Regions from separate parts of the Variovorax sp. FG153 genome, predicted to be linked through region 1. Evidence: riboswitches for the same ligand, from Rfam matches in the RefSeq annotation. Region 1 holds a riboswitch; the other holds the start of a gene.
What was found. A riboswitch is a leader RNA that binds a small molecule or an ion and turns the genes downstream of it on or off. The one in region 1 is predicted to bind S-adenosylhomocysteine.
Positions count from the first base shown of each region.

Region 2: it holds a riboswitch for S-adenosylhomocysteine, as region 1 does, so the genes downstream of both, metH (methionine synthase) here and ahcY (adenosylhomocysteinase) in region 1, are expected to answer to the same signal.

Region 1 covers NZ_JBMDKG010000004.1:157,683-161,088, forward strand. Annotated here, with positions in the region: gene ACODT0_RS07370 (TlyA family RNA methyltransferase) at 1-226, opposite strand, end outside; gene ahcY (adenosylhomocysteinase) at 236-1,675, opposite strand; S-adenosyl-L-homocysteine riboswitch at 1,746-1,813, opposite strand; gene ACODT0_RS07380 (hypothetical protein) at 1,969-2,637, shown strand; gene phaP (TIGR01841 family phasin) at 2,836-3,330, shown strand; gene ACODT0_RS07390 (hypothetical protein) at 3,397-3,406, shown strand, end outside.
Region 2 covers NZ_JBMDKG010000005.1:207,802-211,207, reverse strand. Annotated here, with positions in the region: gene ACODT0_RS08855 (LysR family transcriptional regulator) at 49-966, opposite strand; gene ACODT0_RS08850 (PACE efflux transporter) at 1,083-1,520, shown strand; S-adenosyl-L-homocysteine riboswitch at 1,580-1,679, shown strand; gene metH (methionine synthase) at 1,740-3,406, shown strand, end outside.

The DNA of each region.
Region 1 (3,406 bases):
GCGCGCCTTCGAGCTTGAGCCCGCCGCGCGAGACATAGCGCGCCTCGGCCGCGTCGTCGAGCTCGAGCTCGGCCGACTCGGGCACCTCGTCGCGGTTCTTCGCGACCGAACGCCACGCATCGGTCGAGCCCGCATCGCGCCAGCGCATGCCGCCGGCAATGAGCCGCACGGCCTGCGAGCGCGAGGCGGCGAGGCCGCGTTCCACCAGCAACTGGTCGGCTCGCATGCGCGGCGATCAGTAGCGGTAGGTGTCCGGCTTGTAGGGGCCGTTCTTGCTCACGCCGATGTAGGCGGCCTGGGCGTCGGTCAGCTCGGTGAGCATGGCGCCGACCTTCTTCAGGTGCAGGCGCGCGACCTTCTCGTCGAGGTGCTTGGGCAGCACGTAGACCTTGCCGGCCTGGTAGGCGTCGGGCTTGGTGAACAGCTCGATCTGCGCGATGGTCTGGTTCGCGAACGACGAGGACATCACGAAGCTCGGGTGACCCGTGCCGCAGCCCAGGTTCACCAGGCGGCCCTTGGCCAGCAGGATGATCTTCTTGCCGTCGGGGAAGGTGATGTGGTCGACCTGCGGCTTGATCTCTTCCCATTCGTACTTCTCGATCGACGCGACGTCGATCTCGTTGTCGAAGTGGCCGATGTTGCAGACGATGGCCTGGTCCTTCATGGCGGCCATGTGCTCGTGGCGGATCACGTCCTTGTTGCCGGTGGTCGTCACGAAGATGTCGGCCTTGTCGGCCGCGTACTCCATCGTCACGACCTTGTAGCCTTCCATCGCGGCCTGCAGCGCGTTGATCGGGTCGATCTCGGTGACCCACACCTGCGCCGACAGCGCGCGCAGCGCCTGGGCCGAGCCCTTGCCCACGTCGCCGTAGCCGGCCACGCAGGCCACCTTGCCGGCGACCATCACGTCGGTCGCGCGCTTGATGCCGTCGACCAGCGATTCGCGGCAACCGTAGAGGTTGTCGAACTTGCTCTTGGTGACCGAGTCGTTGACGTTGATGGCGCGGAACAGCAGCGTGCCCTTGGCGCTCATCTCGTTGAGGCGGTGCACCCCGGTGGTCGTCTCTTCGGTCACGCCGATGATCTCGGCCGACTTGCGCGTGTACCAGGTCGCGTCCACGGCCAGCTTGGCCTTGATCGCGGCGAAGAGAATGCGCTCCTCCTCGCTGCCCGGGTTGGCGATCACGCCCAGGTCCTTCTCGGCGCGCTGGCCCAGGTGCATCAGCAGCGTGGCATCGCCGCCGTCGTCGAGGATCATGTTGGGGCCTTCGCCCTTCGAGTCCTTGGGACCGAAATCGAAGATGGCGTGGGTGTAGTCCCAGTAGTCCTTGAGCGACTCGCCCTTGATCGCGAACACCGGCGTGCCCGACGCGGCGATCGCGGCGGCCGCGTGGTCCTGCGTCGAGAAGATGTTGCACGAGGCCCAGCGCACCTGCGCGCCCAGGGCCTGCAGCGTCTCGATCAGCACCGCGGTCTGGATCGTCATGTGCAGCGAGCCGGTGATGCGCGCGCCCTTGAGCGGCTGGCTCTTGGCGAATTCCTCGCGGATGGCCATCAGGCCGGGCATCTCGGTTTCGGCGATGCGGATTTCCTTGCGGCCCCAGGCGGCGAGCGAGAGGTCGGCGATCGCCTGGTCGGCGGACGAAACAGGGGTGGGCTTGAGAACAGCGCTCATGTGAAGTGAACTCCAGAACTGTGTTTGAACGAGGCCACTGCGATCGGGGGAAAAGACTCACCGCGAGAACAGCGGATGAGCGTGGTTGCGATGGGTCCGAGCCTCACGCCTGGCGGCGCTGCAACGCTCCTCGGAAGCGGCGGATTGTAGACGTGCCGGACACGGGCGCCAACGGCCGGGGCTTCCCACATCACGGAACGCGAGCACGCGCCAACACCCCGCGTCATGCAGGGCTCAGAGTCGGGGCGTACAACGCGGCTTGCCTTCTTTTCCTTTTCAGCGAAAGCCCTCCGATGCCCTCATCCCGCCTGTCCGCGCCCCCGTCCCCCACCGCGCGCCGTGCGCTCTGCACGGCGGCCCTGCTCGGCCTCGCCACCTTGCCGGGCCTGTCCCTCGCACAGCAGGCTTCGGCCACGCAACCGGTGGTGCGCGTGCGCGGCACGCTGGTCTACGCCGACGCGAAGAAGCTCGTCGTCAAGGACCGCGACGGCGAGGTCGTGAGCCTTGCGCGGCCCGCGGACATGCCGCTGTCGGAGGTCTACCGCATCAAGCTGTCCGACATCAGGAAGGGCAGCTTCGTCGGCACCGCCGCGATGCCGCAGCCCGACGGCACCCAGAAGGCGCTCGAGGTGCTGGTGTTCCCCGAGGCCGCGCGCGGCAGCGGCGAGGGCCACTATCCGTGGGACCTGCAGCCGCGGAGCACCATGACCAACGCGACCGTGGCCGACCTCGCGGCCGCGCCACGCTCGGTGCGCGGCGGACAGCAGCTGCGCCTGACCTACAAGGGCGGCGAGAAGACCGTGATCGTGCCGCGCGACGTGCCGGTCGTGACCTTCCGCCCCGGCACCGAGGCGCTGCTGGTGCCGGGCGCCAAGGTGCTGGTCAATGCGCAGGAGCGCAACGGCACGCCGACCGCGCTGCGCGTGGTGGCCGGGCGCGACGGCTTCACGCCGCCGATGTAAGCCGTTGCCGCTACCCGGCGACACCGCATCGATCGCCGGCGCCGCGGCGCACACCATCCCTTCGGGAAATCCCCCAGGCAAATCCGCGGCCGCGACCGCCGCGGCAGGGTCGCCGCGGCGTATCGTGGCGGCGGACCGCGCGCGTGCGCGGCCGGTCCCGCCACCATCTTGTCCAACGTCCTCAGGAGATTCCGCACCATGGCCACTGCCAAGAAAGCCGCCGCCAAGAAGACCACTGCCAGCAGCAGCGGAAGCGCCGCGAAAAAGGCGACCCCGAGCGCGGCCGACATGCTCAACCCGCTCAAGGGCATGGCCGAGCGGCTGCAGAACCTCAACATGACCGACGGCGCGAGCAAGCTGCTCGACAGCGGCCGCAAGGACCTGCAGGCGCTGATGCAGGCCAACGAGAAGTCGTTCCAGGGCCTGCAGACCGTGGTGCAGCGCCAGACCGAGATGATCAAGAGCGCGATCACCGACTGGCAGGCGGCCGCCAAGGACATCCCCGGCAAGGACCCCAAGGAAAGCCTCGCCAAGCTCGACGCGCTCGGCCGCCAGTCGTTCCAGCGCGCGGTCGACGACATCAAGGAACTCGCCAATCTCGCGGCCAAGTCGCAGGCCGATGCCTTCGAGGTGGTGCGCCAGCGCATCCAGTCGAACGTCGACGAGGTCACGAAGATGCTGCAGCGCAAGTAGCGCGCGGCCCAGGCGCCGCGCCGGCGCACGGCGCGGCCTTCCGACGACGAACCTCGGTGTGCGGCCATGACCCAGT
Region 2 (3,406 bases), on a different contig from region 1:
CTCCCTGGTCTGGTTTGTTTGTATGTTATGACAATCAGCGGGCGCGCGTCAATCCACCCCCATCGACTTGGCTGCCACCCGCTCGCGCGAAATCAGCGCCACGAAGCGCTGCGCCCCCAGCCCCAGCGGCCTTTCGCGCGACCACACCACGTCCACCCACAGGTTCAGGCCGTTGCTGAGGTTCTCGAGCGGGATCTCGACCAGCGCGCCCGCCGCCACGTGCGGCCGCACGAAATTGCGCGGCAGCCAGCCCCAGCCGACGCCGGCGGTGATCAGGCTCAGGGCGGCCAGCGCGTTGTCGGTGCGCCAGAGGTGGCGCGCGAACACGCTGCGCGGGTCCATGGTCGCGACGAGGTCGCGGCCGGCGACCACGATCTGGCGGGTGGCGATCAGGTGCTCCTCGCGCAGGCGGCCGCCGGGCGCGGCGGCCAGCACGGGGTGGCCCGGCGCCATCACCGCGACCATGGTGTCGCTGCCCACCTCCTGGAAACCCTCGCGGCCGTCGAGGCTGGGCCGCTCGAACACCAGCGCGAGCTGGGCCCGGCCGCTGTGCAGCAGCGCCAGCGCGTCGGCCTGCGGCGCGGCCAGCACCTCGACCTGCAGCAGCGGGTACTCGTGCGCCAGCTCGGCCAGCGCGCCGCTCCAGGGCGCGGCCAGCAGCTCGGGCGCGATCGCCAGCGTGAGCCGTTCCTCCAGTCCCTGGGTCAGTGCCAGCGCCTGCGCGTCGAGCTGGCGCAGCTGCGCCGCCAGCGCGCGCGCCTGCGGCTCGAGCGAGCGCGCGGCGGCCGTGGGCCGGGGCTCGCGGCCCTTGCGGTCGAACAGCTGCAGGTCGAGCTCGGCCTCGAGGTGGGCGATGGCCATGCTGACGGCCGACGGCACGCGGCGCAGGGCGCGGGCGGCGGCCGAGAAGGAGCCGTGGTCGATCACGGCCAGGAAGACCTCGACGCTGTCGCTGGAGAAGCTCATGGCTGTTCTCGGATCGATCTATCAATAAAACTGAAATAAGTTGACTTTTTATATCAGCAGGAGACACATAAAGTCCAGGGATCGCAGTCACACAACAAGCCGAGAGAGAGTCCGTCATGCAGGGAATCCAGCGCCGCATCGTCTACATCACCCTCTACGAAGGGATCGCCATCGTGGCCGCCAGCGCCGGGCTGGCGCTGATGACGGGCGCCGGCCTCGGCCATTCGGGCGTGCTGGCCGTGGCGGCCTCGGTCATCGCGGTGATCTGGAACCTGATCTTCAACAGCCTGTTCGAGCGCTGGGAGGCGCGCCAGGCGGTGCGCGGGCGCAGCCTCAAGCGCCGCATCGCCCATGCCATCGGCTTCGAGGGCGGCCTGATCGGCCTGCTGGTGCCGATGTTCGCCTGGGGCCTGGGCATCTCGCTGTGGCAGGCGCTGGTGATGGACCTGGGGCTGGTGATCTTCTTCCTGGTCTACACCTTCGTCTTCAACTGGGCCTTCGACCGCGTCTTCGGGCTGCCGGCCTCGGCGGCGCCGGTCGCGCAGGCGGCCTGAACCCGCCGCGATAGACCCGCGCGCCGGCCGCGCCACCGGCAGCCGGTAAAATCGCCACCCCTTCCAAGGAGCGTTGCAGCGGCACCCGCCGTCAGGCTTGGAAGGCGCCTTCTCGCAGAACCTGCCCGGAAGGCCCGGTTGCAACGACGCTCACCTGACGTGTCTTCCCCTGCCCAGGTGAGCCCCATGAGCGATGTTCCCGCGCCTTCCGTTCCTCCCATGAAGCTGTCCGGCCTCGAGCCGGTGGCCATCGGTGAGGGATCCCTGTTCGTCAACATCGGCGAGCGCACCAACGTCACCGGCTCCAAGGCCTTCGCGCGCATGATCCTCAACGGCCAGTTCGAGGATGCGCTGGCCGTCGCGCGCCAGCAGGTCGAGAACGGCGCGCAGGTGATCGACATCAACATGGACGAGGCCATGCTCGACAGCAAGGCCGCGATGGTGCGCTTCCTCAACCTGATCGCCAGCGAGCCCGACATCGCGCGCGTGCCGGTGATGGTCGACAGCTCGAAGTGGGAAGTGATCGAGGCCGGCCTGCGCTGCATCCAGGGCAAGGGCATCGTCAACTCGATCTCCATGAAGGAGGGCGTGGACAAGTTCAAGCACGAGGCCCGCCTCGTGAAGCGCTACGGCGCGGCCGCCGTGGTGATGGCCTTCGACGAGAAGGGCCAGGCCGACACCTTCGCGCGCAAGATCGAGATCTGCGAGCGCGCCTACCGCATTCTGGTCGACGAGGTGGGCTTCCCGCCCGAGGACATCATCTTCGACCCGAACATCTTCGCGATCGCCACCGGCATCGAGGAGCACGACAACTACGCGGTCGACTTCATCAACGCCGTGCGCTGGATCAAGCAGAACCTGCCGGGCGCCAAGGTCTCGGGCGGGGTGTCGAACGTGAGCTTCAGCTTCCGCGGCAACGACCCGGTGCGCGAGGCGATCCACACCGTGTTCCTGTACCACGCGATCCAGGCCGGCATGGACATGGGCATCGTCAACGCCGGCATGGTCGGCGTCTACGACGACCTCGAGCCCGAGCTGCGCGAGCGCGTCGAGGACGTGGTGCTCAACCGCCGGCCCGATGCCGGCGAGCGCCTCGTCGAGGTGGCCGAGAGCGCCAAGAGCGGCGCCAAGGACGACAACAAGAAGCTCGAGTGGCGCGGCACGCCCGAGCAGCCGGTGCACGTCAACCAGCGGCTGTCGCACGCCATGGTGCACGGCATCACCGACTTCATCGTGGAGGACACCGAGGAGGCCTACCGGCAGATCCTCGCCAAGGGCGGCCGTCCGCTGCATGTGATCGAGGGGCCGCTGATGGACGGCATGAACATCGTGGGCGACCTGTTCGGCCAGGGCAAGATGTTCCTGCCGCAGGTGGTGAAGTCGGCGCGCGTGATGAAGTCGGCCGTGGCCCACCTCATCCCCTACATCGAGGAAGAGAAGCGCCAGGACGAGGCCGCGGGCCGCGACGTGCGCACCAAGGGCAAGATCATCATCGCCACCGTGAAGGGCGATGTGCACGACATCGGCAAGAACATCGTCACCGTCGTGCTCCAGTGCAACAACTTCGAGGTGGTGAACATGGGCGTGATGGTCCCGTGCCACGAGATCCTCGCCAAGGCGAAGGTCGAGGGCGCGGACATCGTGGGCCTGTCGGGCCTGATCACGCCGAGCCTGGAAGAGATGCAGTACGTGGCCGGCGAGATGCAGAAGGACGACCACTTCCGCATCAGGAAGATCCCGCTGCTGATCGGCGGCGCCACCACCAGCCGCGTGCACACGGCCGTGAAGATCGCGCCGCACTACGAAGGCCCGGTGGTCTACGTGCCCGATGCCTCGCGCAGCGTGAGCGTGGCGCAGTCGCTGCTGAGCGACCAGGCCGCGGCCTA